DNA from 3 places in the Streptomyces sp. NPDC051776 genome. Region 2 is predicted to be linked to each of the others. Evidence: riboswitches for the same ligand, from Rfam matches in the RefSeq annotation. Region 2 holds a riboswitch; each other region holds the start of a gene.
The links. A riboswitch is a leader RNA that binds a small molecule or an ion and turns the genes downstream of it on or off. The one in region 2 is predicted to bind cyclic di-AMP.
Positions count from the first base shown of each region.

Region 1: linked by a shared signal. The riboswitch ahead of AB0M26_RS17475 (transglycosylase family protein) and the one ahead of AB0M26_RS01650 (transglycosylase family protein) in region 2 are both predicted to bind cyclic di-AMP.
Region 3: linked by a shared signal. The riboswitch ahead of AB0M26_RS11530 (NlpC/P60 family protein) and the one ahead of AB0M26_RS01650 (transglycosylase family protein) in region 2 are both predicted to bind cyclic di-AMP.

Region 1 is NZ_JBFAYQ010000020.1:62,260-72,542, reverse strand. It holds gene AB0M26_RS17515 (6-phosphofructokinase) at 1-492, opposite strand, end outside; gene AB0M26_RS17510 (glutamine amidotransferase) at 890-1,618, opposite strand; gene AB0M26_RS17505 (MurT ligase domain-containing protein) at 1,656-2,894, opposite strand; gene def (peptide deformylase) at 3,080-3,634, shown strand; gene AB0M26_RS17495 (TetR family transcriptional regulator) at 3,845-4,489, opposite strand; gene AB0M26_RS17490 (acyl-CoA dehydrogenase family protein) at 4,637-5,863, shown strand; gene AB0M26_RS17485 (TIGR03943 family protein) at 5,977-6,927, opposite strand; gene AB0M26_RS17480 (permease) at 6,924-7,979, opposite strand; cyclic di-AMP (ydaO/yuaA leader) riboswitch at 8,478-8,649, shown strand; gene AB0M26_RS17475 (transglycosylase family protein) at 8,655-9,821, shown strand; gene AB0M26_RS17470 (cupin domain-containing protein) at 10,011-10,283, opposite strand, start outside.
Region 2 is NZ_JBFAYQ010000001.1:369,718-380,000, reverse strand. It holds gene AB0M26_RS01685 (NAD(P)/FAD-dependent oxidoreductase) at 102-1,517, opposite strand; gene AB0M26_RS01680 (hypothetical protein) at 2,036-2,932, shown strand; gene AB0M26_RS01675 (hypothetical protein) at 2,939-3,283, shown strand; gene AB0M26_RS01670 (Ppx/GppA phosphatase family protein) at 3,333-4,286, opposite strand; gene AB0M26_RS01665 (DUF501 domain-containing protein) at 4,283-4,894, opposite strand; gene AB0M26_RS01660 (septum formation initiator family protein) at 5,001-5,474, opposite strand; gene eno (phosphopyruvate hydratase) at 5,603-6,889, opposite strand; gene AB0M26_RS01650 (transglycosylase family protein) at 7,127-7,777, opposite strand; cyclic di-AMP (ydaO/yuaA leader) riboswitch at 7,780-7,988, opposite strand; gene AB0M26_RS01645 (transglycosylase family protein) at 8,205-9,107, opposite strand; gene AB0M26_RS01640 (cytochrome P450) at 9,223-10,283, opposite strand, start outside.
Region 3 is NZ_JBFAYQ010000011.1:14,923-25,205, forward strand. It holds gene AB0M26_RS11505 (DUF5691 domain-containing protein) at 1-1,069, shown strand, start outside; gene AB0M26_RS11510 (cobalamin B12-binding domain-containing protein) at 1,666-2,076, opposite strand; gene AB0M26_RS11515 (alpha/beta fold hydrolase) at 2,322-3,215, shown strand; gene AB0M26_RS11520 (M23 family metallopeptidase) at 3,605-5,353, shown strand; gene pcrA (DNA helicase PcrA) at 5,521-8,019, opposite strand; cyclic di-AMP (ydaO/yuaA leader) riboswitch at 8,278-8,438, shown strand; gene AB0M26_RS11530 (NlpC/P60 family protein) at 8,446-9,564, shown strand; gene AB0M26_RS11535 (hypothetical protein) at 9,680-10,033, opposite strand.

The DNA.
Region 1 (10,283 bases), on a different contig from region 2:
CAGGACGCGCTGGTGCGACTCGGCGGTGGTCTTCAGCCGGTCCAGGGCCTCGGTCGCGACGCCCACGGCGGTATCGAAGCCGAAGGTCACATCAGTCGAGGCGATGTCGTTGTCGATCGTCTTCGGCACGCCGACGATCGGCAGTCCGGCGTCGGACAGCATCCGCGCCGCCTTGAGGGTGCCTTCTCCGCCGATCGGGATGATCGCGTCGAGTCCCAGCTCCGCGACGTGCCCCTTGGCCCGCTCCACGCCGTCACGCAGGTGCGCGGGCTGCACCCGGGACGAGCCGAGGATGGTGCCGCCCCGTGCCAGGATGCCGCCCACGGCATCGAGGTCGAGCTTCCGATAGTCGCCCTCCAGGAGGCCCTTCCATCCGTCGTGGAAGCCGATGACGTCGTCGCCGTGGTCCGCCACGGCGCGGTGCACCACGGAGCGGATGACGGCGTTCAGACCGGGGCAGTCGCCGCCGGATGTGAGCACACCAATGCGCATTGCTCGAAATACCTCTGGGAACGTCTGGTGCCGGCGGCCGGACCCCCTCGTCCGGCTGGACTCGCTCAACTCTACAAGCGGCAGCAACCTTATCGGCGCGCGGCGGGGCACGCGCACTCCGTCCACCAGGCGGGACGGAAGCCCATCAGTCGGGACGGCGCGGGACGGACCGTACGTGCGGTCGGCGGCTCGCAGGCAGCAGTGCGCGCGCCCGGACGCTCGTACGCGCCTGTGGCCCGTCGTATGCGCCCGTGGCTCCTCGTACGCGCCGGGGACGCGCGCCCCCGAGAAAGGCGTGCGCCCCGAGAAGGCGTGCGCCCGCAGAACATGATCCGGCGCGCCGGGCCCGCAGTCCTGGCGGCCGGTGTCCCGAGTGACGAACGGGGTGACGAACGGGTCAGGCGGGCTGAGTCGCGGCGGCGATCCGCTCCTGGCGCAGCGCCTCGTACCAGCGGTCGTCGACCGGTGGCAGGGCGTTCACGTCCAGGGCCAGCTTCAGCAGCAGATCCGCGATCTGCGGATTGCGGGCCAGTACGGGGCCGTGCATGTACGTGCCGAAGACGGTGTCGTGGTAGGCGCCCTCGAAGCCGTCGCCGGTGCCGTTGCCGTTGCCGAACCGGACCTTGGCGAAGGGGCGCGCGGTCGGACCGAGGTGCGTGATGCCCTGGTGGTTCTCGAAGCCGGTCAGCGGCGCCAGGTTGAGTTCCGGATCGATGTCCGCCAGGACGTCACCGACGCAGCGGGCACCCTCGCCGCGGGTGCTCACCACGTCCAGCAGTCCGAGACCGGGCTCGCGCTCGCCGAGGTCGTTGATGAACTCGTGGCCCAGGATCTGGTAGCCGGCGCAGACGGAGAAGAGAATCGCGCCGTTGGCGACCGCGCGGTTCAGCCCGCCGTCGCGGCGCAGCCGCTCGGCCGCCAGCCGCTGCGGCCGGTCCTCGCCGCCGCCGATCAGATAGATGTCGCCGGAGGTGGGCAGTGGCTGGTCGGAGCGCACGTCGACACGGGACACCGTCAGGCCCCGCTGCCGGGCCCGCCGCTCCACCACCAGGGCGTTGCCCTGGTCGCCGTACGTGCTCAGCAGGTCGGGGTAGACCCACACCAGGCGCAGACTGGTCTCGCTCATGCTCGCTCGTCCTTGTCCAAGTCTCGTTCGGGTCCGGTCAGTTGCCTACTCGGCGGCGCAGGTCCTGGAACGCCGTGTAGTTGGCGATCGTCTCGATCCGGCCGGGCGGGCAGAGCCGTACGGCCTCGTCGAGGGTGTCGCACACACGGAAGTCGAGGCCCGCGACCTCCAGCCGCACCGCGAGGTCCAGCCTGCGGTCGCCGATGACGCAGATCGGGTGCCCGGCCAGCCGGGTGTAGTCCACGTCCCACAGCCAGGACGTGTCCGTCCCGTCGGCGCCGCGCGCGTTCACCGAGAGGATCACGGGCGTGGGCGGGGGGTCGATCAGCGAGAAGGTCTCGAGCCAGCCGGCCGGGTTCTTCGCCAGCAGCAGCCGCAGTTCTCGGCCCTCGAAGGTGACGACGTCGTAGCGTCCGGCCACCGCCTGCACCTGGTACATGCGCTCCAGCGCCACCTGGGGCGGCACCCCGAAGGTCGCGGCCACGGCGGCGGAGGTCGTGGCGTTCGCCCGGTTCGCCCGCCCCGGAAGCTGGAGGCGGATCGGCCATGCGGAGCCGTGCGGATCCAGGACGTGGTCGCCGTTCAGGGCCCAGGTCGGGACGGGGCGGCGGAAGCCGCAGTCGCCGCACATCCAGTCGTCGCCGGGGCGCTGCAGAACGCCGCCGCAGGACGGGCAGGACCAGGCGTCGTCCTTCCACTCCTGGCCCGCGGCTACCCAGACCACGTTGGGGGAGGACGAGGCGGCCCAGACGACGAGCGGGTCGTCGCAGTTGGCGACGACCGTGGCCTTCGTGCCGGACAGGCCCTCGCGCCACCTCTCGGCCAGCATGCGGGTCTCGGCGGCACGGTCGAGCTGGTCGCGGGAGAGATTGAGCAGGGCGATGGCCTTCGGCGTGACGTCCCCCGCGACCCCGGCCAGGTACTTCTCGTCGACCTCGATCACGCCGTACCGGGCGTCGGAGCCTCCGGCGAGGGCGGAGGTGATGCCCGCGGGCATGTTCGCGCCCAGCGCGTTGGAGACGACCGGGCCGCTCGCCCGGAGCGCCTCGGCGATCAGCCGCGTCGTGGTGGTCTTGCCGTTGGTCGCCGAGACCAGGACGACATCCAGATGCCGGGCCAGGCGGGCCAGGAGGTCGGGGTCGAGCTTGAGGGCCACCCGTCCGCCGATCACCGATCCGCTGCCGCGGCCCGCCGCCCGTGAGACTGCCGCTGCGGCTCTGCCGGCCGTCACGGCCAGCTTGGCCCGCGGGGACAGCGGCTCCGAGTTGTCCGTCATCGTCCTGGTTCCTCCTTGCATCCGGTGCCGCGCCCGCCCCCGGTCCGTCGGTGGAACGCCCCCCGCGCCGATTCGCCGACCGGGAGGCTCCGTTCGGGGATCAGCCTATCGAGATCCGCCCTCGGGCCCGAACCACAACCCCGCGCCCGACCTGCCGGTCCCGCCCGGGACCGTACGCTTGGCCCGTGCGACACAGTGTCATTCCCGGCAGTTCCGGACTCGTACGGCCCATGCGGCTGCTCGGGGATCCGGTGCTGCACGCCCCCTGCGGGGAGATCACCGCCTTCGACGGGGCGCTCGCCCAGCTCGTCGAGGACCTGTTCGCGACCATGTACGCCGCCCAGGGGGTGGGCCTCGCGGCGAACCAGGTCGGGCTGCCGCTGCGGGTGTTCGTCTACGACTGTCCCGACGACGAGGACCGCCGCCATCTCGGGCACGTGGTGAACCCGCGGCTCGTCGAGACCGGCGGCGTGACCCTCAGGGGGCCGGAGGGATGCCTGTCCCTCCCCGGTGTCGAGGCGGGGACGCGGCGCTTCGACCGGGCCGTGGTCGAGGGGTTCGACCGTACGGGTGCGCCGGTCCGTATCGAGGGCACCGGCTTCTTCGCGCGCTGCCTGCAGCACGAGACGGACCATCTGGACGGGAAGGTCTACACCGACCGCCTGACCGGGCTGCGCAGGCGCCGGGCGCTGCGGGCGGCACGGCGTGCACCGTGGGCGGGGCAGGCCTCGGCGTCGTAGGCCGGTCTCGGGGGCTGGGGCGGGGAGCGCGGACGCGCGACTCGTAGGCCATGCACCGCAACGGCGCCGCTTGGTGGGCAGCGGCTCGCCGCACGGGCGCTCCGCCTCGGAAGCGGAGGCTCAGGAAGCGGGGGCCTCGGAAGGCTCCGCCTCGGAAGGCGGGCCCCGGAAGATTCCGTCTCGGAAGGTGGGGCTTCGGAAGCGGGGGCCTCAGAAGCCGGGCCCGCCCACGCGGTCGCCCGCCGCAGCCAGCCGGCCCCACAGCAGATCGGCCAGATGACGCACCAACTGGGCGCGGGAGCAGGGGCGTTCGCGCAGCCACCAGTCGCCCGCCGCGTGCATCATGCCGACGATGCCGTGGCCCCAGACCCGCGCCAGCTCGTCGCTGCCGGGGCCGAGGTCGACCCGCTCCGCGATGACCTGCGCCAGTTCCTCTCCCATGCGGCGCAGCAGCGGCGCGGAGTGGCGGCCGACGTCGAAGCCCTGCTCGCCGGTCTGGGCGTCGTCCGACGGGTGCATCAGGAAGCGGTAGACCTGGGGGCGGGCCTCGATGGCGGAGAGATAGGTGTCGAGAGTCCGCTCCACCCGGTCCCGGCGGTCGGACGGCGCGTCGAGAGCGGCGCGGAGTCCGGCGAGCAGGGCGTCCGTGTGCCGTACGGCGAGGGCGCGGTAGAGCCCGCCTTTGTCGCCGAAGTGGCGGTAGAGGATCGGCTTGGTGATGCCGGCCTCGGCGGCGATGGCGTTCATGGACGCTCCGGGTCCGTCGCGCAGCACCACACGGTCCGCGGCCTCCAGCAGTTCCTTGCGGCGCCGCTCCGCTGCGCGCTGCTGGTCTTCCCGCTGACTGGTCTCCATGAGGTGTCTCCCCGCCCGTGCGCGTGCTCGTGCCCGCAACGTAACACCTGGCCAGGTGCGCGAACTGATCGGGAGCGAGGAGTTGACAGTGCTTACTGACCGGTAACAGACTGTGGTTACCGCAAGTAACTCGCAGGTGGAGGGGCAATGGCTGAGTTCAGGCTCGAACTCGACGACGAGCAGAAGGCGGTCCGGGACTGGGTCCACGGCTTTGCCGCGGATGTGATGCGCCCGGCCGCGGCCGAGTGGGACGAACGCGAAGAGACCCCCTGGCCCGTCATCCAGGAAGCCGCCAAGATCGGCCTGTACTCCCTCGACTTCTACGCCCAGCAGTACTTCGACCCCACCGGCCTCGGCATCCCCATGGCCATGGAGGAGCTGTTCTGGGGCGACGCGGGCATCGGCCTGTCCATCGTGGGCACCGGACTCGCGGCCGTCGGCGTGCTGGCCAACGGCACCGAGGAACAGATCGGCACCTGGATCCCGCAGATGTACGGCGACCCGGACGACGTCAAGGTCGCGGCCTTCTGCTCCTCCGAGCCCGACGCCGGATCCGATGTGGCCTCCATGCGCACTCGCGCCGTCTACGACGAGGCCAAGGACGAGTGGGTGCTCAACGGCACCAAGACCTGGGCGACCAACGGCGGAATCGCCAACGTCCACGTCGTGGTGGCGGTCGTCGACCCGGACCTGGGGTCCAAGGGGCACGCCTCGTTCATCGTCCCGCCGGAGACCCCCGGTCTCTCCCAGGGGCAGAAATTCAAGAAGCACGGCATCCGCGCCTCCCACACGGCCGAGGTCGTCCTCGAGGACGTACGGGTCCCGGGGGGCTGTCTGCTGGGTGGCAAGGACGAGCTCGACGAGCGGCTCGCGCGCGCCCGCGAACGCGTGAAGTCCGGCGGCGAGCGTCTGAAGAATGCGGCGATGGCCACCTTCGAGGCCTCCCGGCCCGCGGTGGGCGCCATGGCGGTGGGCACGGCCCGCGCCGCATACGAGGAGGCCCTCGAATACGCCAAGACCCGGACCCAGTTCGGGCGCCCCATCATCGACAACCAGGGCGTCGCCTTCCAGCTCGCCGACATGCGCACCCAGATCGACGCCGCCCGCCTGTTGGTGTGGCGGGCATCCTGGATGGCGACCACCGGCCAGCCGTTCACGGCGGCCGAGGGCTCGATGTCGAAGCTGTTCGCGAGCGAGACGGCGAAGAAGGTCACCGCGCAGGCCTTGCAGATCCTGGGCGGCAATGGCTTCACACGGGAGTACCCGGTGGAGCGTATGCACCGGGATGCTGCGATTTACACCATTTTTGAAGGGACGAGCGAGATCCAGCGTCTGGTGATTGCCCGCACCCTCTCGGGAATGCCCATCCGCTGAACCGGCGCCGGTCGCGCCGAGGGGCCACCGCCCAGGGCCCGACCGTCACCTGGGCGGGCGGCCGTACGTGTACGGGGCCGGGTTCGTGAACCGGGACCTGGGCGGCCGGACGGTCAGGCCCTGGGCGGCGGGGCGTCCGCGTACGGGTTCGCCGGCCGGGCGGCGTGCCGTACGCCGTCAGCGTCCAGTGCCGCTGTGGCGGACGGCGTCCCGATCGCGCCCACTGGGTGCCAAGTGCCGGTGACGGTGACCCAGGAGTCGGCGGGCGGGGGAGGGGCGCCGAACACGCGGACCTTGACCGCCTGGGAATCCGCGGCGCAGCAGCTCAGCGACAGGCGGGTCAGGTACCAGCCACCACCCTGCCCCGGGGTGACGAATCCGGTCATCGCGACCGTACGGCCGTCAAGGCTCCGGGAGCCGTCCCTGCGGGCGCGCGAGCTGAAGTCCGACAGCGGCATCACCAGGGGTGAGGTGTCGGGCAGCCGGGCGAAGCTGGACCCCCTCGAAGCCGTCGCCGTATCGCCGTCCCGTGCCGCGGTGTACGAGCCGAGCGCGGGAGGCGTGAAGAAGAGCAGGCTGATGGCGGGGAAGAACAACAGCCAGGCGACCTTGGGGCCACGGCTGTGGTCGTGCCCGTGTTCATGCCTGCTTTCGCGCGCCTGCCCGCCGTCGTGTCCGTGGCTGTCTTCGTGCGCCTGTCCGCCGTCGTGTCCGTGGCTGTCTTCGCGCGCCTGTCCGCCGTCGTGTCCGTGGCTGCCTTCGTGCCCGTGCCCGCCTTCGCGCCCGTGCCCGCGTTCCTGTCCGTGGTCCGCTCGCGCGGGTCCTGCAGCCGCTCGAACGGCAGGCTCGGCGGTGGGCTTGGCGAAGGTGGTGGGTCTGGCGAAGGGGAAGCCGTCCCGCGCCGCGCCCACCATGCCCAGGGCGACCAGCAGCACGCCCGAGACGATCAGCGGCGGCCGCAGCCCCTCCTTCACGTACCGCAGATACACGTCGCTGAGGAGCGCGATGTGCAACAGCCCGGCGCCCGAAAGCAGAAGCAGAAGAATCTGGACATTGCGCCTCATAGCATCAACCACCCGACCAGAGCGCTGCAGGCGACGGCCATCAGTGCGGTCGCCGCCGGGAACCGGACGGCGAAGCCGCGTCCGAAGGTGCCCGACTGCAGGGCGATGAGCTTCACGTCCACCATCGGCCCGACGACCATGAACGCCAGCCGTGCGGTGGGGGAGAAGCCGGTGAGGGAGGCGGCGACGAAGGCGTCCGCCTCCGAGCAGACGGCGAGCACGATCGCCAGTGCGGCGAGGAAGGCCACCGAGAGCCAGGGCGATCCGGTGAAGGTGTCCAGGACCGAGCGTGGGACGGCGACGTTGAACGTCGCCGCCGCCATCGCCCCCAGCACCAGAAACCCGCCGGCGTGCAGGAGGTCGTGCTGGAAGCCCAGCCGGAACTCCTCCCACCGGCTGTGGCCAGGGCTGTGTCCCGTGCGGTGGGCCGGCAGCCGCAGCCACTCCTCCCGTCCGAGGCGGATCCACAGCCAGCCCATCGCGGCCGAGGTGACCAGCGAGGCGAGCAGCCTGGCCGCCACCATCCCGGGCGCGCCGGGAAAGGCGACGGCCGTGGACGCGAGCACGATCGGGTTCACAGCGGGGGCCGAGAGGAGGAAGGCGAACGCGGCCGCGGGCGTGACTCCACGCCGGATCAGGCTTCCCGCCACCGGTACGGACGCGCACTCGCACCCCGGCAGGACGACTCCGGCTGCGCTGGCCACGGGGACCGCGAGCGCCGGCCGCTTCGGCAGCGCCCGGGTGAGGGCCCGCGCGGGCACGAACGCGTTGATGGCCCCTGAGATGACCGTGCCGAGCAGCAGGAACGGCAGGGCCTGCACCACGATCGCGACGCAGACCGTACGCCAGGCGCCGACGGCGCCGGGGTCGGGCTGCCCGATCGCGCCGGTGACGACCGCGGCCGCGAGGGCGAGTCCGAGCCCCAGGACGGTGACGATCGGCCACGGGAGCCGGCGAGGGCTTGTGCGACCCGGGGCCTCGGGTGTGGTCCTCGCACCGGCTGCATGCGGCACCGGAGCGCGGGGGCCCGTCAACTCGTCCGTTCTCTGCACTGCGACTCCGCACGTTCCGCGATCGGGGCTGCTCACGATATGCGCGAATGGGGCGGGTGCCGGGAAACGCCTCGGGTGCTTGGTCCAGAATCATCCGTTTCGCCGGATAGCCTCCGATGCGTCAAAGGGTCGTTTCATGTCCGCAATGCAGCAAAGGCGAATTCAACCCATAAAACGGACAATTGGCTGCCCGGTGACCCATCTCACAGATGCCTCGCCGTGAATGTGACCTCGCGCACTCGAAGAGGCCAAATTCCTTCGACTTGGTTACCCCCTGCCCTCCGTGAGAGTCGTTCGGTAGTAATCGCCTTTGCTGTGGGGCAAGGATCGGCAGCGTAGCGTGACCCAAATGCAAGTCGATCTGTCCCCCGGCGATTCAGACAATTGCAGGGCACTTGTGGCGAAGAAATGAATGTGTTTATTTTTCCGCTGCCTGTCCACGGAAAGGGCGGGCGCCCATCTGCCGGAGCGCCGAGTCCTGCCGCCGGTGGGGGGAGAAACGACAACGCACCCACGGCAGGAGCGGGGGAACCAAGGTAAGTGCCGTACCGCGATCGGCGTGGTCCGGCTAGGGGTGAAGACGTGCCGCAGCGCTCATAGCGCTCAGGGCGCGGCCGGGCAACTCCAGCCCGAACCCGACAGCTCACCTCGCAGGCGTAGGAGAGGAAGCACCCTATGTCTGCACGCGGACGTCACCGCCGCTTCAAGCCCAATCGGATTACTCGCGCCACGTTCGTCGCCGCCGCTGGCGGTGCCGGTATCGGCCTGTCCTTCGTCGGCGCGGGCAGCGCGAACGCCGCTTCGGTCAGCACCTGGGACAAGGTCGCCGAGTGCGAGAGCAACGGCAACTGGAGCATCAACACCGGCAATGGCTTCTTCGGAGGCCTGCAGTTCACCCAGAGCACGTGGGACGCCTTCGGCGGCGCCAAGTACGCCGACCGCGCCGACCACGCGACCAAGGCCGAGCAGATAGCCGTCGCCGAGAAGGTGCTCGAGGGCCAGGGCCCCGGCGCCTGGCCGGTCTGCGGCCCCAAGGCCGGTCTGGCCAAGGGTGGTCCGGCCCCCGAGGCCCCCGCCACCGGTGGGAAGGCCGAGACCAAGGCCGCCCCCGCCAAGGACCGCGCCGACCGCGACGACAAGCGCCACGGCAAGACCGAGGCGTACACGGTCGTCAAGGGCGACTCGCTCTACAAGATCGCCACGTCCAAGCAGATCGACGGTGGCTGGAAGCGCGTCTACCAGGACAACCGCCAGGTCGTCGGCGAGAACCCGAACCTGATCCACCCGGGCCAGAAGCTCAGCCTCGGCGGCGGTAAGGCCGAGGCCGGGCAGAAGCACGAGGGCTGGAAGAAGCAGGGCTCGAAGCACGCCGCGCCCAAGGCCCCGAAGCCGACCGCCAGGCCGGCCGCCAAGCCCGCCGCCGGCAAGAGCGCCGACGGCTTCAGCGCCCCGGTGGACAACCTCACGCTCGGCACCCCGTACCACCAGGCGGGCTCCGCCTGGTCCAGCGGCTACCACACGGGCGCGGACTTCCCCGTGCCCACGGGTACGACGGTGAAGTCGATCGGCGCCGGTGAGGTCGTGTCCGCGGGCTGGGGCGGCTCGTACGGCAACCAGGTCGTCATCCGCCACGCGGACGGCAAGTACAGCCAGTACGCCCACCTGTCCTCGCTGTCCGTCTCGGCGGGTCAGTCCGTGACCGGCGGCCATCAGATCGGCCTGTCCGGCTCCACGGGCAACTCCTCCGGTCCGCACCTCCACTTCGAGGTCCGCACCGGCCCGGACTACGGCTCGGACATCGACCCGGTCGCCTACCTGCGTGACCACGGCGTCAAGATCTGACGCTCGTACGACTCGAACGGCTACGGAGTCTTCCCTCCTGACTCGATGAGGTGCCGGTTCCCCGTGACGACGGGGGACCGGCACCTCGCTTCTGTTGCGCGGCTTCTGTTGAGTCGCCTTGGTCGTGTCGCCCTTGGACGTGTCGCCGCGACCGGGACGGCGGCTACGCGCCGCGCTGTCCGGGAGCGGTCACGCGCCCCGGCACAACGCCCGGATCATCCCGGAGTGTTCCGGGTAGCGCGCGGCCAGTTCGTCCGCGTCGCCGCCCTCGTAGTCGGAGGGGAGGAAGCCCGGGGCGAGGGTGCATCCGATGAGCGCGTGGCTGCCGCCGGCGCGCACCCGGGCACCCATCCACGTACCGCCCGGGACGGTGAACTGGACGTGCTGACCGGCCATGACGTCCTGGCCGAGCGGCTCGACCCGCGATGCGCCGCCGGGCTCGAGGAGCAGCAGCTCCACCGG
Region 2 (10,283 bases):
TCCGTACGCCGAAAACACCCGAAAGGGCGCCCGCACCACGGATGGCGGGCGCCCTTCGGGCGCGGAGTGCGTGGCTCGCGGCCGGGCGGCCGCGCACCGGATCAGCCGGCCGTGGCCTTCTCCGAACCGGCCTTGGCCTTCTCGGCACCGGTCTTGGCCCTCTCGGGCCCGGCGACCGGCACCGCGCTCGCGGCGACGGGGCGGGCGGCCTCGTAGAACTCCTCGCGCGGGTTCTCCATCGCGCCGAGCGAGACCACCTCGCGCTTGAGGAACATGGCGAGCGCCCAGTCGGCGAAGACCCGGATCTTCCGGTTCCAGGTCGGTACGGCCAGGCCGTGGTAGCCACGGTGCATGTACCAGGCGAGGCGGCCGCGGAGCTTGATCTTCACCTTGCCGACGACGACCATCGCGACGCCCTTGTGGAGGCCCAGCCCGGCGACGGCACCCTTGTTGGCGTGCTTGTAGTCCTGCTGCGGGAAGCCCCGCATCCCGGAGATCACGTTGTCGCCGAGGACCCTGGCCTGGCGCAGCGCGTGCTGGGCGTTCGGCGGGCACCACTTGCCCTCGCCGGCGGCGACATCGGGCACCTGGGCGTTGTCGCCAGCGGCCCAGATGTAGTCCGTGCCCTTGACCTGCAGGGTGGGCGCGGTGTCGACGTGGCCGCGCGGGCCAAGCGGCAGACCGAAGCGGGAGAGCGCCGGGTTGGGCTTGACGCCCGCGGTCCACACGATGGTGTTGGAGTCGACCTCGAGCCCGTTGGCCAGCACCACGTGGCCGTCGATGCACGAGTTCATCGAGGTGTTGAGGTAGACCTCGACACCTCGCTTCTGGAGGTGCTCCAGGCCCCAGCGGCCGAGCTCGGGACCGACCTCGGGGAGGATCTTGTCGGCGGCGTCGACGAGGATGAAGCGCATGTCCTCGCGCTTCACGTTCGTGTAGTACTTCGCCGCGTCCCGCGCCATGTCCTCGACCTCGCCGATGGTCTCCGCGCCGGCGAAGCCGCCGCCCACGAAGACGAACGTCAGGGCCTTGCGGCGGACATTCTCATCGGTCGTCGAGTCGGCCTTGTCGAGCTGCTCGAGGACGTGGTTGCGCAGGCCGATGGCCTCCTCCACGCCCTTCATGCCGATGCCCTGCTCGGCGAGTCCGGGGATCGGGAAGGTGCGGGAGACGGCGCCGAGCGCGACGACGAGGTAGTCGAACGGCAGCTCGTAGGCCTCACCGACGATCGGGGCGATCGTCGCGACCTTGCGGTCCTGGTCGATTGTGGTGACGCGGCCGGTGAGGACCTCCGCCTTGGGGAGCACGCGCCGCAGGGGGACAACGACGTGACGAGGGGAGATGCTGCCTGCGGCGGCTTCAGGGAGGAAGGGCTGGTACGTCATGTACGAGCGGGGGTCGACGACCGTGACGGTCGCCTCGCCGTACCGCATCTTCTTCAGGATGCGGCGCGCTGCGTACAGGCCTACGTACCCACCGCCTACAACGAGGATCCTGGGACGCTCCGTGGTGCTCATGATTCGAGTATCCAGCACCCCTATGGGGGGTGCTCGTGAGCCCCTTCACAAGCACCCCCCGACCTTCTGCTACACTGCCCCGCCGCTGCGACCGAGCCGACGACGCCGGCCGGGAACTCCTTTGCGGGCAAGGCTGTTGAGTGCGCCTCTGAACTGGTCTTGTGCACAGCCGTACGACTCCGGACACCCCCGGGACACAGTGCCGCAACCCCGAAGAGACATGATCCTTGAGCGCGGCGGCGCTCGGCTGCGCCGCTTATCCGGCCCTTACGTGGCCCGGCCGGGTCCGCTGGAGCACTTTTTCATGTGAAGAGTTTCACGAACTTTCTTCGGCGGGGGTCCGCGGGCGGCCGCCACGGGCCCGGTTCCAGCCCGGACCGCTTCTGTACCGGGCCGGACACCGGCGCCCGTCGCGACTGCGGTCCACCGCTGAGCATCACCGGATGTCTCGCCCTATCGTGAAAAGCATCGGACAGTCGGGATACATCAGCCCACCATTGCGTTCAGAGGCGATCGGCATGGACGAAAACGACGCCGAGAACACCGAAGAACACGCCGAGAACACCGAAGAAGAGGACGAGTTCGCCAGGGGCGGGTTCGACGACGAGGCGAATGGCGAGGACACCGGCGAGCAGGTCTCCGGACCGTCCACCGACCCGGACGTCCTCCTCGACGTCCCGGTGGTCAAGGTCGACGAGATCTCGCTGGACGTCGAGGACCTGCGGGCACGGGTGTCGCTCCAGGCGGATGTGCTCGACCTGCTCAAGCTCGGCGTCGGAGCGGACGTGTCGCTGGGCGGCCTGCATCTGGACATCAAGGGCGTCGAGGCCCAGGCCCTGCTCAAGGTGCGGCTCCAGAATGTCGCGGCGATCATCGGCCGGGTGCTGACCACGATCGACCGCAATCCGGAGGTCCTGGAGCAGCTCGTGTCCAGCCTCGGTACCGGGGTGGAGCAACTGGGAGGCGGTGCGGGCCGCGCCGCAGGCGAGCTCGGGCGCGGGGCGGGAAAGGCCCTGGAGGACGTCGGCGACCACGCCGGAGAAGCGGTCGAGAGCGTCGGAAAGGGCGCCGGCAAGACCGTCGAGGACGTCGGGGAGACCGCCCAGGACGTCGGAAAGAGCGCCGGCAAGACGGTCGAGGACGTCGGCGAAACCGCGGGCAAGACCGTCGAGGACGCCGGCGAAAACACGGGCAAGACCGTCGAGGACGCCGGCGAAAGCGCGGGCAGGTCCGCGGAAGGCGCTGCCGGGGAAGCCGTCGAAGGGGCCAGGAAGACCACGCGCGGCGGCACGGAGCGCAGCAGGGGCGAACGCGGCAGAGGCGAACGCGGCGGTGCCGAGCGCGGCAGCGGCGGGACCCGCCGCCCGGCCCGCCGACGGGAAGGCGAGCGCAGATCCGGCGGCCGGCCGCCCTGAAACGAGGTGTCCGTCGACCCCGCCACCGATCTCCACGACATCGAGTTGCGCACCCTCGTGTCGGCGGACCGGCTGCGCTTCCGGGCCCCACCGCGAACGGACGTCCGGTTCACCGGCGCCACGGGCCGGGACGCGATGTCCCGTGCGCGCCGCAGCAACCTCCCCGAACCCGTGCAGACAGGGGAGGCCTACCGGGATGTCCGCGTCGCGTACGTGCTGGCGAATCGGCTCTGCACCGCGGAGAACAACACCGCGGAGAACAACACCGCCCAGAACAACACCGCAGAGGCCCGCGCCGCGGAGGCCCGCACCGCTGAGGCGGCCGAGGAGGGTGGCGGAGCGGTCGGCTAGCCGCCGCGTCCGCGGCGCCGCACCTCCCCGCCCGCGCGCCCGCCGTGTCTCAGGCGAGGCTCCAGGCGATGCCGTCCAGGATGTCGTGCTCGCTGACGACGACCTCCCGCGCTCCCGTCCGTTCCATGATCGCGAGCAGCACCATGGCGCCCGAGGCGATCACATCCACCCTGCCCGGGTGCATCACGGGGATCGCGGCCCGCTCGTCGTGCGTCGACGACAGGAGGTCGGCGGTGATCTCCCGGACCCGGTCCACGGAGACCCGCGCGTGGTGGATCGCCTCCGAGTCGTACGCCGGTAGGCCGAGAGCGATGCCCGCGACCGTGGTGACCGACCCTGCGAGCCCCACGAGCGTACGGGCCTCGGCCAGCGGCACGCTCTCCTCGGCGAGGTCCAGAGCCGCGTCGATGTCCGCCCTTATGGCGTCGGCCTGGGCGGGCTCCGGAGGATCGGTGACCCGCCCGTCCTGTACGAGGTGACGCTCCGTCATGCGGACGCAGCCGATGTCGACGGAGCGTGCCGCCCGTACGTGATCGTCGCCGACCACGAACTCCGTCGAGCCGCCGCCGATGTCGACGACGAGATACGGCTTCTGGAAGCGCTTCGCGCCCTCTTCCGGGCCCGACAGCTCCTTGGTGGCGCCGGTGAAGGAGAACTCCGCTTCCTGGTCACCGCTGATCACCTCGGGCTCCACGCCCAGGATGTCCACCACGCCGCGCACGAACTCCTCGCGGTTCTCGGCATCGCGCGAGGCGGAGGTGGCGACGAACCGCGTGCGCCGGGCGCCGAGTTCGCGGATCACCTCCGCGTACTCGCGGCATGCGGTGAAGGTGCGCTCCAGGGCCTCCGGCGCGAGCCGGCCCGTACGGTCCACGCCCTGGCCGAGGCGCACGATCGTCATCCGCCGGTCCAGCTCCTTCAACTCACCGGTGGCCGGATCGGCGTCGGCGACCAGCAGGCGAATGGAGTTCGTACCGCAGTCGACAGCGGCGACCCGCGTCATGCGCCGTCCTCCTTGTACTCCTGCGCGTCCGCATCCTGCTCCTGCGCGTCCGCGTGCTGCTCCCGGGTTTCCGCGTCCTGCTCCTGGCCGCCCGGCGGGCAGGACACGCACGGTCCCTTGCGCCACCACTCCGGCAGCAACGCGAGGGCCTCGTCCCCCAGCGGATTGACGCCCGGACCCGCTGCCAGGGAGTGGGCGACCAGGACGTGCAGGCACTTCACGCGGTCCGGCATGCCGCCCGCGCTCGGGAAGCCCTCCAGCACCTCGACGGCGTCGCGGCGCCGGATGTAGTCCTCGTGCGCGGCACGGTACGCGGCCGCCAGCTCCGGGTCCTCCCCGAGGCGGGCGCTCATGTCCTTCATCACGCCCTCCGCCTCCAGCGTGCCGATGGCGGAGGCCGCGCGCGGGCAGGTCAGGTAGTAGAGCGTCGGGAAGGGCGTGCCGTCCTCCAGGCGCGGCGCGGTCTCCACCACGTCGGGCAGCCCGCACGGGCAGCGGTGCGCGACGGCGCGCAGACCGCGCGGCACACGGCCCAGTTGCTCGCCGATCGCCTTGATGTCGGCGTCGGTCGGCGGGGTGGGGTCGGTCTGGGGAGGGGGCGTGTCCATGCCTGCGCAGATCTCTTCGGTCGGATAGGGAAGTCGGGTACCGGGACGTGCCCGGGACGGTGAGGGAACCGCGGTCAGTAGCGGGAGTCGACCCGGTCGACCGCCGTCAGTCGCGGGAGTCGACCCGGTCGACGCCCTCCCAGAGGTTGCTGTACCAGGCGCGGTCGGCCATGCCCTGGCCCCGCGGCCTGCTGCTGTCGTACGAGCCGCCGCCGACCACGGTGTAGCCGGTCTCGCCGGGCTTGAGGAAGTGCAGATGCTCGCGGGCCTGCCGCTCGACGTACGCCGGGTCCTGCCAGCGCGCCTTCTCGTCGCGCAGCTTCTCCACGGCCCTGCGCGCCTGCTCGGCCTCGCGCTGCTGCTCGGCGATCTCCGAACGCTGGGAGACCCACTGCCGCATCGGGTAGGCCAGGGCGACGACGAGCGAGCAGACGACCAGCGCGAGGAGCGCGGCCCGGCCGGTCAGCCGGCTGCGCCGGGGGGCTCTGCGGGCCTGGGCCCGGTAGACCCGGGCGGCGGCCTGTTCGCCGAGCGCCTTGAGTCTGGTCGCGGTGGAGAACCGCTCCCGGTCCGCGCCCACGTCGCCTCCCTGCTGTCGGATACGGACGTCCCCGGCCACGGTACGGGACCGCAGCCGGGGACGGACGAAGGCCGGAGCAACCGGCCCGCGGGCTTCGTACCGCCCTCGGGACCGGTGCTCGTGCGCGGTCAGCCCTTGAAGCGCGGGAAGGCGCTGCGGCCGGCGTAGACCGCGGCGTCGTCGAGGATCTCCTCGATGCGCAGGAGCTGGTTGTACTTGGCGACGCGCTCGGAGCGGGCCGGGGCGCCGGTCTTGATCTGGCCGCAGTTGGTGGCGACGGCCAGGTCGGCGATGGTGACGTCCTCGGTCTCGCCGGAGCGGTGGGACATCATGCACTTGAAGCCGTTGCGCTGGGCGAGCTCGACGGCGTCGAGGGTCTCGGTCAGCGAACCGATCTGGTTGACCTTGACCAGCAGCGCGTTGGCGGTGTTGTTCTCGATACCGCGGGCGAGGCGCTCGGGGTTGGTGACGAACAGGTCGTCGCCGACGAGCTGGACCTTGTCACCGAGCTGCTCGGTGATGGTCTTCCAGCCGTCCCAGTCCTCCTCGTTCAGCGGGTCCTCGATGGAGACCAGCGGGTACGCGTCGACCAGTTCGGAGTAGTAGGAGGTCATCTCGGCGGCGGTACGGGTCTTGCCCTCGAACTCGTACACGCCGTCCTTGTAGAACTCGGTGGCGGCGACGTCCAGAGCGAGGGCGATGTCCTGACCGGGCTGGTACCCGGCCTTCTTGATCGCCTCGACGATCAGGTCCAGTGCCTCGCGGTTGGAGTCCAGGTTCGGGGCGAAGCCGCCCTCATCGCCGAGGCCCGTGGACAGGCCCCGCTCCTTCAGCACGGACTTCAGGGTGTGGTAGATCTCGGCGCCCCAGCGCAGCGCCTCGGAGAAGGACTCGGCGCCGATGGGCGCGATCATGAACTCCTGGATGTCCACGTTGGAGTCGGCGTGCGAGCCGCCGTTGAGGATGTTCATCATCGGGACCGGCAGCAGGTGCGCGTTCGGCCCGCCGAGGTAGCGGAAGAGCGGCAGGTCGGAGGCCTCGGAGGCGGCGTGCGCAACGGCCAGGGAGACACCGAGGATCGCGTTGGCGCCGAGGGAGGACTTGTCCGGGGTGGCATCCAGGTCGAACATCGCCTGGTCGATCAGCCGCTGCTCGGTGGCGTCGTAGCCGACCAGCTCCGGGCCGATCTGCTCGATGACGGCGAGCACGGCCTTCTCCACGCCCTTGCCGCCGTAGCGGCTCTTGTCACCGTCGCGGAGCTCGAGGGCCTCGAACGCTCCGGTGGAGGCACCGGAGGGAACGGCGGCACGACCGGTGCTGCCGTCGTCGAGGCCGACCTCGACCTCGACCGTGGGGTTGCCTCGCGAGTCGAGGATCTCGCGGGCTACGACGACGTCGATGGACGGCACGAGCATCTCCTTCTGGGATCTGACGCTGGGACGCGGGACTCGGTGAGCCCGTCGCTCGAGGACTCGGTGAGTCCGTCTCTGCGGCATGAGCCTAACCGCCCTCGGATCCTCGGCCGTTCTCTGCCCGCCCCCCGAGACGAAAAGGCCCCCAAAGGCCCGTAAAGGGGATCTTTGGGGGCCGTGGATCCGCCTGCGGTCCCGGCCGGCCCGGCCGACCCTGGGCGGGCCGGGCCGGTCACCGGGTCAGCTCAGGTGGAGACGCTGGCCGGGAAGGATCAGATCGGCCCGCTCGACGGTGTCCTTGTTCAGCTCGTAGAGCTTCTTCCAGCCGCCCTCGACGCCTTCTGCCTCGGCGATCGAGCCGAGGGTGTCACCGGGCTTGACCTCGTACGCGCCGTCGCCCTTCTTGACGGGCGTACCGGCCGGGCCTCCGCGATCGCTGCGGTCGGCGCGCGCCTCGGCACCCCCTGCGGAGGAGCGGGCGGTGTCCACGCCGGCATCCGCGCCGCCTGTGGTCAGGCCGCCGGCGCCTGCGCAGGACCAGGCACCGGGCCCCTGCAGGTCGAGCAACCTCTCGGCGGTGGCGATCTGCTGGTCCTTGGTGGCCAGGTCGGCGCGGCGTGCGTACCGGTGACCACCCGCGGCGGACCAGCTCGACGCCGAGAACTGCAGCCCGCCGTAGTAGCCGTTGCCGGTGTTGATGTGCCAGTTGCCGCCGGACTCGCACTGGGCGACCTTCTCCCAGGTTCCGACGGAGGCCGCGTTCGCCGAGTCGGCGCCGAAGAGCGGTACGGCGACCGCGGTGCCGGCGACACCGGCGAGGGCTGCGATACGGGCCATGGTGGATGGGCGGCGGTGCGCGCCCCGGGTGCCCTTGTTGCCGGAAAGCAGCATGAACATCTCCTCACCGACGCCTGCGAGGTGAGCTGTCGGGTTCGGGCTGTGAGCGGCCCGGCCCGGTGCTCGCGCACCGGGTCTTCACCCCTAGCCGTCCGGTCCTCTGTCGCGGTCCGTCCGGCACTTACCTTGGGTCCCCCGCTCCTGCCTCCGGCGCTCGCGCGTCGACTGTCCTCCGGCCACCGGCAGGATTCGGCGTGATGGTCGGCGGCGCCCGCCGTGTGGCGAGCGGTTCGACGGTAAGCACACAAGTCCCACCGGTTCAAAAACCGACATCCAGCACCAGGAGGCCCTGATTTTCCCTCTGTTGCCCTTATCCGTGCAGGTCGGGACAGGTGCGGGCGCATCAGGCGGGCGCAATAGGCGCGTTGGGCCGATGAGATGCTTCTCTCAGTCGCCGCACACTGGGGCACAGGTGCGCGAACTAGCCCTTCGATCCCCTGAGATCAAGCTTCTGACCAGGGAGAATAAGGTCCGGGTCGCTGCCGACCACGGACTCGTTGGCCTCGTACAACGCGGGCCAACCACCCGCGAGCGAGTGCTTTTCGGCGATTTCCGACAGACTGTCACCCGGTCGGACGGTGTAGTCGCCCCTCTGTCCCGCGCGGGCGGAGTCGCCGCGGGAGGCGTGACGGCCGCTCTCGCGCCCCTCACCCTCGCCCGTTCCGCGGTCCGTGCCACTCCCGGCTTCCTCGTCCGCGGGAGCGCCGCGGTGCTTGCCGGTGACGGAACCGCCGGAGGGAGCGGCCGATTCGGAGCCGCCGGGCTCCTGCTCGTAACCCCCGGACGGCGCGCCGTACCCCGTACGGTCCTCCGTGTCCTGGTCGCGCGGATCGGACCCCGAGGTCCCGGGCTCGGCGGAATCCGGGCCGGCCACGGGGGACTCGCCGGGCAGCAGGGTCCCGATCGGCCGCGACAGATCGATGCCGGGGTCGATGTCAGGGGCCTCGCCGTCGTCGGTGAGGCCGGCGTCGAGCGCGCACTGCGGCCACGCCTGGGGCCCCTTGGCGGCGAGGATCTTCTCGGCGACGGCTATCTGCTGGGAACGGCTGGCGAGGTCGGCCCGTGGCGCGTAGTCGCGGCCGCCGAACTCCTCCCAGGTGTCCTGGGTGACCTGCAGCCCGCCGAAGTAGCCATTGCCCGTGTCGGCGCTCCACAGACCGCCGCTCTCGCACTGAGCGACCCGGTCCCAGGTCTCGGTGTCCGCGGCCTGCGCACCGCCCGCCGCCAGCAGCGGCAGGGCGATCGCCGAACCCGTCACGCCAGCCGTGACGAAGATGGCCGGGGCTTGACGAGGACGGCGGTGCCGGCCGGTCGCGGAACGCATGCGGAGCCTTTCGAGCGACGGTGAAGCGGAGTGCGGCATGAAAGTAGCGAGGCCGAACCGCCGTCACAAGTCGATGTAGTGGAGATCACGCGAAGATCACATAGTTGAAACCGACTCAGTTTTGGGAGGGGATGAACTCCACCGGAAGCGTGCGCAATCCACGCATGATGAGCCCTCCGCGCCATCGCAAATCGGTAGGTTCCGCCGCGAGTCGCACGTCGGGAAGACGCCGGAAAAGCGTGGCGAGTGCGGTCTGCGCCTCCAGCCGGGCGAGCGGAGCACCCAAACAGTAGTGAATTCCGTGTCCGTAGCCGAGGTGCTGGTTGTCGCGGCGGGCGAGGTCGAGCGTGTCCGGGTCGGTGAAGCGGGCGGGATCCCGGTCGGCGGCGGCGAGGACGACGAGGACGGGGTCTCCGGTGGCGACGCGCTGCCCGCCGATGACGACAGGCTCGGTCGCGAACCGCCAGGTGGCGATCTCCACCGGACCGTCGTAGCGCAGCAGTTCCTCGACGGCGCTCGCGAGCAGTGCCTCGTCGCCCCCTACGAGGGCCCGATTGAGCAGTTCCCGCTGACCGGAGTTGCGCAGCAGTGCGTACGTGCCGTTTCCGATGAGATTGACCGTCGTCTCGAAACCGGCGAAGAGCAGGATGAACGCCATCGCCGCGGCCTCTCCCTCGGTGAGGTGCTCGCCGTGGTCGCTTGCTCGGATCAGGCCCGAGATGAGGTCGTCGCCGAGGTCGGCGCGCTTGCGGTGGATCAACTCGGCGAGGTACCAGCGCATTTTCTTCACCGAACGGGCCACCCCGCCGCGCGGACCTCCCCCGTGCCGGATCATCATCCCCGCCCAGTCGCGGAAGTCGTCCTGATCCTCCGCCGGGACGCCCAGCATGTCGCAGATCGCGTAGATGGGAAGCGGAAAAGCGAATTCATGAATGAGGTCGGCTTCACCCCGTTTCGCGAAGACATCGATGAGCCGGTCGGTCAACTCCTGGACCCGTGGGCCGAATTCGGCGACGCGGCGCGGTGTGAACGCCTTGGAGACGAGCCGCCGCAGACGGGTGTGGTCGGGCGGGTCGATGTTGAGCAGATGGGTCATCAGCTCTGCGCTGCGCTCGCCGGGAATGCCGACCTTGCCCTTGGCGTGCGCCGACCTGCCCGCTGTGCCCGCCGGCGCCT
Region 3 (10,283 bases), on a different contig from region 2:
CGAGCGCGTGGCGCTGCTGACGACGCTGCGGCGCCACGACCCCGCCGCCGCCCTCGCCCTGCTCGGCTCGACCTGGGCCCGCGAACGGGCCGAGGACCGGCTGATGTTCACCGACTCGCTGCGCACCGGGCTCTCCGCCGACGACGAACCGTTCCTCGAACAGGCGCTGGCGGACCGCAGCCGAAACGTACGGGCAACCGCCGCCGAGCTGCTCTCGGCACTCCCCGGTTCCGCCCTCTCCGCGCGTATGGCCGAACGGGCCGCGGTCCGCTTATCCCTGGACCGGGACGGCGGCACACCCAAGGTCACGGTCGACCCGCCGCGCTCCTGCGACGCGGGGATGCAGCGCGACGGTGTCACGCCGAAGCCACCGGCCGGGTGCGGCGAGCGTGCCTGGTGGCTGGGACAGCTCGTCGAGTCCGCTCCGCTGTCCTGCTGGCAGGAGAGGTTCGGCGGCCTCACCCCCGCGGAGATCGTGGCGCTGCCCGTCACCGAGGACTGGCAGGCCGACCTGCACGCCGCTTGGTGCCGCGCGGCGGTGCGGCAGCGCGACCGGGCATGGTCCCGGGCGCTGCTGGGTGCGCCCGGTGCGACCACCGGGCCGACGACCGCCACCGCGTCCCTGGGCGAACGGGCCAAGTTGCTCGCAGCACTGGAGCCGTACGAACGGGCTGCGTGGGTCGCCGAGTTCATCGCGGCGCACGGCCTCTCGGAGGCCTTCCAGCTTCTCGGCGTGTGCGCGGTGCCATGGGCCGCTCCGCTCGGCCGGGCGGTGGTCGACGCCCTGGACATCGCCCGGGACGCGGGCAGTTACCCGTGGAGCTTCAGCGGTGTGATGGGCCTTGCTGAGCGCTGCCTGGATCCGGATCATGCGGACCGCCTGGAGTTGCTGACGGCAACGCCGGACGAGACGGAGAGCGCGTCCCCGGGTGCGGGCGGCTACTGGTCCGAGGCGTTCCAGCGGCTCGTGAGTACGCTCCGGCTCCGCGCGGCCATGCACCGGGAGCTTGAGGACGACCCCGCGGACCCGGCAGACCACGTGGGCCCCCGCCGGGCCCGCGAATCCTGAGGACGACCACACGGCCCCCTCCGGCACGGACCACATCGGCCCCTCACGCACGGACCACACGGCTCCATCCGAGCCCGCGGCCCCCTCCCCCACGGACCACACCGACCCGACCGGCACGGACCACACGGCTCCATCCGAGCGCACGGCCCCCTCCCGCGTGGACCACATCGGCCCCTCCGGGCCCGCGGGTCCGTCCGGCGATGCCTGCGTCGGGGCCATCGGACGCGCATGGGAAGACCGGGGAGGCGGCTATCACGGCCGTGCGTTCGCCCGGGAAGACCGGGGACCCCGGGAAGACCGGGGACCCCGGGAAGACCGGGCAGCCGCCCGGGGAAGGCTGAAGACACGGGGGAGGCGGGCTCCGAGGTCCATCCGTCCCCCGCGGACCTCGAGCCCGCCACCGGCCACCAGCCATGACCACGACCCACAGCCACCACCGTGGCCCGCGAGCCGTCACCGGCACCCTCGCGCATCCCGTGCGCTTCGCGGACCCGGCACGGCCGGCCGGACCGGCGCATGTACTCACCCAGCCAGGCTCACGCACCGCGGCCGCCGTACCCGGCAGCGCCGGGAACGGCTCGGCGTTCCAGGATGCGCTACGCGGCGAGCTCCCGCACGTTGGCACGGACCCAGGTCACGACGTCGCTGGTGGGAGTGCCGGGCGTGAAGATCTCCGCGACCCCGAGTTCCTTGAGCGGGGCGATGTCGTCCTCCGGGATGATGCCGCCCCCGAAGACCTTGATGTCGTCCGCCTCGCGCTCCTTCAGCAGGTCCAGGACCTTCGCGAAGAGCGTGTTGTGCGCCCCGGACAGGATGGACAGGCCGATCGCGTCCGCATCCTCCTGGATCGCCGTGTCGACGATCTGCTCGGGGGTCTGGTGCAGACCGGTGTAGATCACTTCCATGCCCGCGTCGCGCAGCGCCCGCGCGATGACCTTGGCGCCGCGGTCGTGACCGTCGAGCCCCGGCTTGGCCACAACCACGCGGATCGGACCCGACACACCCATCCCAGCCTCCATGTACCTCAGGGTCACCACACGCATGCGTGAACGAAGGTTATCCCCAGCATCCCTCACCGGGCAGTTTTGCGGAGGCGGCCGAGGGGGAAATCACACCAGGGACACGTTTTGCAGGAGAGCCGCCAGCAGGCCGGAAGCGAGCCGTACCGGCCTCTCCCCATAATCGGGCTCTCCGTGAGGGCACACGGGGGACGGAGCCACCGTCCTCCTCATGTGCCGTCGGGAGGTCGGTCATGAGGGCCTTGCCCTTTCTTCCGAGTCTTCTCCGCCCTTCGGCCGCGTTCATCAAGGCCACAGCTCTTGACCTGGCGATTCTTGCCGGGCACGCGGTGCTCTACCCCACGGGCGTGATTCAGGAGAGCCCGCCGGAGGTGTCCACGCCCACGCAGCCCGCCGAGCCCTCCGACTCCCCCGGAGCCGGGCCCTCCCAGCCCGATACGGCCTGCGCGCCCGAAACGCCCCGTCTGCCGGCGGACGGCACCCCACACGCCTCCCGTGTGCCCGTGCTGCTCCTGCACGGCTTCATCGACAACCGCTCCGTCTTCGTCCTCCTCCGCCGTTCCCTGCGCCAGCACGGCTGGGATCATGTTGAAGCACTCAACTACTCGCCGTTGAGTTGCGACATCCGGGCCGCGGCCGCCCTGCTCGGCAAGCACATCGAGGAGGTCTGCGAGCGCACCGGCCACGCCAAGGTCGATGTGGTCGGACACAGCCTCGGCGGGCTGATCGCGCGCTACTACGTCCAGCGCCTCGGCGGGGACGTCCGCGTCCGCACCCTGGTCACGCTGGGCACACCGCACTCCGGCACCCGGGCCGTTCCTCTGCTGTCCGCGCACCCGATCGTGCGCCAGATGCGACCGGACTCCGATGTGATCGAGGAACTGGCCCGGCCCGCAGCCGGATGCGCCACGCACTTCGTGAGCTTCTGGAGCGATCTGGACCAGCTCATGGCGCCGCTGGAGACGGCACAGGTCCACCACCCGGACCTCATCGCCGAGAACGTGCAGGTCAGCGGCATCGGACATCTCGCACTGCCCGTGCACGGCGCCGTCGCGGCAGGCATTCGGGAGGCCCTGGACGCCGCGGCCTCGGGCGGCGGCGCATCGGAGGCGGCCTCCGTCGCCTGACGGGCCGGCCCGCCCGCTCCGTCACGCCACCGTCACGTACCCCGCCTCGAACCCTCCGGCCGGTTCGCTGAGCCGAAGGGCCTGCGCACTGGCAGGGACGCAACGGACAGGCCGGACAAGAAGGTTGCCCCCAGCCGTCCGCGCATCCCCTTCATCCGCCGCACCCGGGCAGCGCTCCGCATGGCACGACGTCGAACGACATTCGAACGTCCGGCCAAGCTCCGGTACGCAGACTGCCGAAAGGCGGCCAAATGCCCGTTCCTTGGGAAGCGGAAACCTGCCGAAGATTGTCGGCGCCGCATACCGCCGGGTACAGTCACCGCACTGCACCGCCCTGGGGAGTCCCCAGACCCCCGGCTCCTGCTGTCGAGGCGAAAGAGAAGTTGGTGGTGAACGACCGTCACCCGTCGGGCAACTCCGCCCCGACCGCCCATGCTCCCGACGCCTCGTACGGGCACTACGTCTCGTACGACCAGCAAGGGGCCTTCAACGGCCATGCCGGGTACGACGGATATTCCACCGGTACCTTCGACAGCCTGACCGCCGCCTACGACGACAGTGACCCGCTCTTCGGCGCGCTGCCCGGCTCGTACGGCAACGGCTCGCACGGCAACAGCTCGCACGGCAACGACGCGTACACCACTGGCGCCTTCGAGACGAGTACCTACGACTCGGGCCAGTACGACACCTCGCAGTGTGGCATGTCGATGGGTGGTTACGACACGTACGGGGCCTATGGGGGCACGCCGCACGAGACCGGCAGTTACGACACTTCCGCGTGGGGCGGCAGCACCATTCCGCACCAGAGCGGCCCCGCGACCGTCGAGTCCTTCGACGCGAGCGCCGACGCCCTCCACGCCACCGAGCAGGGCCACGTGGCCGACCAGGGCCATGCGCCCGAACCGGGCCAGGACACCGGCGCCTGGGCAACCGGCTCCTACGACTTCGGTGCGCAGGAGTTCGCCCAGCAGGACCTCTCGCAGCACAACTTCACCCAGCACGACTTCACCCAGCAGGACTTCACGCAGCAGGACCTCACGCAGGACCCCGGCCAGTACGACGCCACGCAGTGGGACACCACGGCCCACACCGGCACCTGGGACACCTCCGCCTTCGCTGCGGCCGCCGAGGAGCCCTATGCCGGAGCGCCCTACGCCGTCCACGAGTCGTACGACACGGCTCCGCAGGACGGTGAGGCGGAACGGACCGCCGTTTTCGAGACGTTGGACGAGCAGAGGTACGAGTCACCCGAAACCGGCCACGATGAGGCCGACTTCGACGACGCCTCCGCGGACACCGACGGAGGGCCCGCAAGCGCGCACGATCCCCGGGCCGGGCACGCTGCCGACGGGATCCAGGGCGGCCACGGCGTCGCCACCGTTCCTGTGCAGCGCCGCACCCCCGCCGCCCGCGGCCGGCGGCGCACGCCCGCCCGCCGCTCCGCGTTGCTCACCGTCGCCGTCCCGTCCGTAGCAGTGATGGGCGTCGCCGGGATCGCCGCGGCGTCGGTCAGCGGCGGCACCGACGGGGCAGAGACCACGCAGGCGGCGCCGGACCCGTCGTCCGTGAAGCCGGCGGCGGTCAACAGCAAGCTCGACAGCCAGCTCGCGACCCTCACCGCGGACGCCGATGACTTCGCCGACCGCGCCAGCCGCACCCAGGAGCGTCTCGACCTCAAGCAGCGCCGGCTCGAGGAGAAGAAGCGCAAGGAGGCGGAGGCAGCGCGCAAGGAGGCGCTCCGACCGAAGTTCGCGCTCCCCGTCGAGCAGGACGGCATCAGCGCGTACTACGGCCAGGCGGGCATCAACTGGATGTCCGTGCACACCGGCATCGACTTCCCGGTGAGCTACGGCACCCCGGTCAAGACCGCCACCGACGGCACCGTGCGCACCCAGTGGGACGCCTCCTACGGCAACATGGCCATAGTCACCGCCCCTGACGGCACCGAGACCTGGTACTGCCACCTCAGCAGCACCAAGATCCGCTCCGGCACGGTGAAGGCGGGAACCGTGATCGCCTATTCGGGCAACTCCGGCAACTCCACTGGCCCGCATCTGCACTTCGAGGTCCATCCCGGCGGCGGCTCCGCCGTCGACCCGCTGCCCTGGCTGCGCAGCCAGGGCCTCGACCCCACCTGACAGACCCGGGGTCTTCGCTCCACGGCCCTCGGCCCCTCGCACTCCCGGCCACTCGGCTCCACCGACGCGGGTGTACGGACACGGCCCCGGACGTATGCGGCGCCGCCCCCGCGGCTCGTCCTCCCAAGGAACCTCGCCCCCTGTGGGCCTCCACCGACCGGAGGGACTCAGAGCTTCTCCACCGGCGCGTACCGCAGCAGCAGAACCTTCGGCTTCTCGTCGCCGAAGTCGATCGTCGCCTTCGCGTCGTGCCCGCTGCCCGCCACCGACATCACGGTCCCCAGGCCGAACTGGTCGTGCGTGACACGGTCGCCGACCGCCAGCGAGATCACCGGCCGGTCCGTCGCCCTGCGCGTGGCGAAGCCGCTCGGCCCGGACCGGGAGCGCGAGGCCGACAGCGCGCCGCCCACCCCGGCCGCCGCCGAGGCCGAGGGCGTGGTCCCGCCCGTACGGCGCCACTCCACGTACGTCGGGGGGATCTCCTCCAGGAAGCGGGACGGCGGGTTGAACGACGGCTGGCCCCACGCGCTGCGCATCGTCGAGCGTGTCAGATACAGCCGCTCCCGCGCACGCGTGATCCCGACGTACGCCAGGCGCCGCTCCTCCTCCAGTTCCTTGGTGTCGCCGAGGGCGCGCATGTGCGGGAAGACGCCGTCCTCCATGCCCGTCAGGAAGACGACGGGGAACTCCAGGCCCTTGGCGGTGTGCAGGGTCATCAGGGTGATGACGCCCGTGCCCTCCTCGCCCTCGTCCTCGTCGGGGATCTGGTCGGAGTCGGCGACCAGGGCGACCTGTTCGAGGAATTCGGCGAGGGTGCCCGGGTTCTCCTCGGTGCGCTCCTGTTCGAACTCCAGCGCCACGGCGGCGAGTTCCTGGAGGTTCTCGATCCGTGTCTCGTCCTGGGGATCGGTGGACGCCTGGAGTTCGGCCAGATAGCCGGTGCGCTCCAGGACGGCTTCCAGGATCGTCGCGGGGCCGGCGCCGGACTCGGTGATCGTCCGCAGCTCTTCCATCAGGGTGTTGAACCGCTTGACGGCGTTGGCCGAGCGCGCGGCCATGCCGTATGCCTCGTCCACCCGCCGCAGCGCCTGGGCGAAGGAGATCTTCTGGCGCAGCGCGAGCGCCTCGATCATCGCCTCCGCGCGCTCGCCGATGCCGCGCTTGGGGACGTTGAGGATCCGGCGCAGCGGCACGGTGTCCTCGGGGTTGGCGAGCACCCGCAGATAGGCGAGGACGTCGCGGACCTCTCGGCGCTCGTAGAAGCGGACGCCGCCGACGACCTTGTACGGCAGGCCGACCCGGATGAAGATCTCCTCGAAGACACGGGACTGGGCGTTGGTGCGGTAGAAGACGGCGACGTCCCCCGCCTTGGCCTCGCCCTCGTCCGTCAGACGGTCTATCTCGTCGGCGACGAACTGCGCCTCGTCGTGCTCGGTGTCGGCGACATAGCCGGTGATGGCCGAACCGGCCCCGGCCTCCGTCCAGAGGTTCTTGGGGCGGCGGTCGGCGTTGCGCTCGATGACCGCGTTCGCGGCGGACAGGATCGTCTGCGTGGAGCGGTAGTTCTGCTCCAGCAGGATGGTCGTGGCGTCGGGGTAGTCCTCTTCGAACTGGAGGATGTTGCGGATCGTGGCGCCGCGGAAGGCGTAGATCGACTGGTCTGCGTCGCCGACGACGCACAGCTCGCCCACGCCGTCCTCGGGCGCGGTCTCCTCGGTGCCCACCAGCTCGCGCACCAGCATGTACTGCGCGTGGTTGGTGTCCTGGTACTCGTCCACCAGCACATGACGGAAGCGCCGCCGGTAGTGCTCGGCGACATCGGGGAACGCCTGGAGCAGATGGACGGTGGTCATGATGATGTCGTCGAAGTCCAGCGCGTTGGCCTCGCGCAGTCGCGACTGGTACAGCGTGTATGCCTCGGCGAGGGTCTTCTCGAAGTGGTCGGAGGCCTGACCCGCGAAGTCCTCCTCGTCGATGAGCTCGTTCTTGAGGTTGGAGATCTTCGCGCTGAAGGACTTCGGCGGATAGCGCTTCGGGTCGAGGTCCAGGTCGCGGCTGACCAGCGACATCAGGCGCTTGGAGTCGGCCACGTCGTAGATCGAGAAGCTGGAGGTGAAGCCGAGCTTCTTGCTCTCGCGGCGGAGGATGCGGACGCATGCGCTGTGGAAGGTGGACACCCACATCGCCTTGGCGCGCGGGCCGACGAGTTGCTCCACGCGCTCCTTCATCTCGCCCGCGGCCTTGTTGGTGAAGGTGATCGCGAGGATCTGGCCCGGGTGCACCCGCCGGGCCCCCAGCAGATATGCGATGCGGTGGGTGAGCACCCGGGTCTTGCCCGAGCCGGCCCCGGCGACGATGAGCAGCGGGGAGCCGCTGTGGACGACGGCCGAACGCTGCTGCTCGTTCAGCCCCTCGAGCAGCGCTTCGGGGTCCACGACGGGGCGGTGCGCGCCGTTGCGGTAGTACCGCTCGCGGGCCTCCTCCTCCGCGGAGGCGTCGAAGCGCCCGCCGAAGAGATCGGCGGGGATCTCCTCGGCTCCCCCCTCCTCGGGCGGCGGGGGCGGGTGCTCCTCACCGTGGCGTCCGGGGTGTCCCGTGTGGGCGGAGGGGCCCGGACCGCGGTGCTGGAGACCCGCCAGGAAGTTGTCGTCAAAGAGGCTGCTCATCGCTCCCCGAGTCTAGGCCGCCCGACCGACAGCCCACGCCGGTTCCCGGTCCTCGGACGTACGAGGGCCCGATCCGGTTCCAAACGATCGCGCTCCGGATTGGTCACGAAAAGGTTTCGGGCATATCGAACATCAGCCTTCACAGGTGCCCCAGACGTTGGCTACCGTGCTCGCTCAGGCGGCCCGAAACCCCCGTCGACGACCCGCGTCGGCACGGGCAGCCTCCGCTGAATCCGGCGCTGCCCGGCGGATGTCCGACCGACGTTCCCGCGGTATCCGGAGCCGGGGACCCACACGTCCCACCGGGGTGAATCGGCCCGCGCACGTGCATTTGCAGTCCGTCGGCGCGGAGCCGTAGGGCAGCCTTCCGTCCGCCCGAACCCGACAGCTAACCCGGTAAGCGGTCAACGGAAGGAGACGCGCGCCTTGGCGTCGCACCGCAAACTGCGGACACGTGGCCTTGCGTCACCCGGCTCGGGCCGGGCGGCGGTGGGGCTGACGACCGCGGCTCTCGCAGGGGTCAGCCTGCTGTCACAGAGTGCGCAGGCCGCTCCGGGCGAGCCGAAGCAGAGCATTGAGGAAGTCCAGAAGAAGGTGGACGAGCTCTACCGGCAGGCCGGCAGCGCCACGCAGAAGTACAACCAGGCCCAGGAGCGCACCGACCAGCAGCGCTCCAGAGTCGACCGGCTGCTCGACGACGTCGCCGAGCGCACGGAGAAGCTGAACGAGGCGCGGCGGCTGCTCGGCAGCTTCGCGGCCACCCAGTACCGCAACGGCGGCATGGCCCCCACGGCCACGATGCTGCTCGCGGACGACCCGCAGAGCTACTTCGACCAGGACCACCTGATGTCCCGTATGACCGGGCGGCAGAAGCAGGCGGTCGACGACTTCCAAACCCAGCAGCGGGCCGCGGCGAAGAAGCGGGCCGAGGCCACGGAGAGCCTGGCGGGCCTGGCCGAATCGCAGAAGCAGCTCCGCACCACCAAGGAGTCGGTGCAGCGCAAGCTCGCGGACGCGCGTGAGCTGCTGTCGAAGCTGACGGCCGAGGAGAAGGCCCGGCTGGCGGCGATCGAGCGAAGAAAGAAGGCCGAGGCCCAGCGCAAGGCGGAGGAACTGGCCCGGCAGCAGGCCGAGAAGCGGCGCCAGGAGGAGGCCGAGCAGGGCTCGGATTCGTCCGAGAGCTCCGGCTCCTACGCGGTCAAGGCCGAGAAGGCGGTCGCCTTCGCGCGTGCGCAGATAGGCAAGCCGTACGTGTGGGGGGCGACGGGTCCGAATTCCTTCGACTGCTCGGGACTGACCCAGGGCGCCTGGAAGGCCGCCGGGGTCTCGCTGCCGCGCACCACCTGGGACCAGGTGAAGGTCGGCCAGCGCGTGGCGACCGAGGATCTGCAGCGGGGGGACCTCGTCTTCTTCTACGACGACATCAGCCACGTCGGCATCTACATCGGCGACGGGCAGATGATCCACGCGCCGAAGCCGGGTGCGAACGTCCGCACCGAGGCCATCACGTACATGCCGATCTACGGCAGCGTCCGGCCCGCGTGACAAGCCGCCCGTGCCCTCCGGCCGGTGCTCTCGCCAAGCGGGGCACCCGTCGGAGGGCCGGGACCAATCCGGCGCTGGAGGGCGGCCCGGGGCGGGGAGGGCGCGCGGCTGCGCGTCAGGTCCAGAGAACGGCGATGAAGATGTTGGCCAGGGTGAGCAGGCCGACGGCTCCGAAGGCCCCCTTCTCGACGTTCTCCTCGTCCCGCTTCACATAGACCAGACCGAGGATGACGACCAGGACGGCGAGCTTCACGCCGATCTTGACGTTGTTGACCGCCTGGTCGTCGGCCTGGTTCAGCCCCACCAGCACGACTCCGGTGACGAGCATGGTCAGCGCTCCGTGCAGCATGCCGGAACTGAAGCGCTGGGTCCCCTCGCCCATCGCCTTCATCTGGTACAGGAAGCCGCCGAGCAGGGCCGCGATGCCGATGATGTGCAGGCCGACGAAGACATTGATGGCTATGTCCATGCGCGGAGCCTAGCCGGGTCCATAGCAGCCGCTCCCGCTCGGGTGAGCCCCAATTGCCGCTTCGGTCATGCCCGTAGCGTGAACGGCCATAGGCGGCGGAAATCACCCGGACCGTACGATCACTGCCGTACCGAAACGTTTCAGTCCCGGTCATCCCGGCTCACTGCCGCGACGAGGCGGATTAGCGTCCTCCCCCTAGGTGCCCGTGCGGCGCCCCGGAACGGCCCCTTCCGCAAGGCCACCGGAGAGT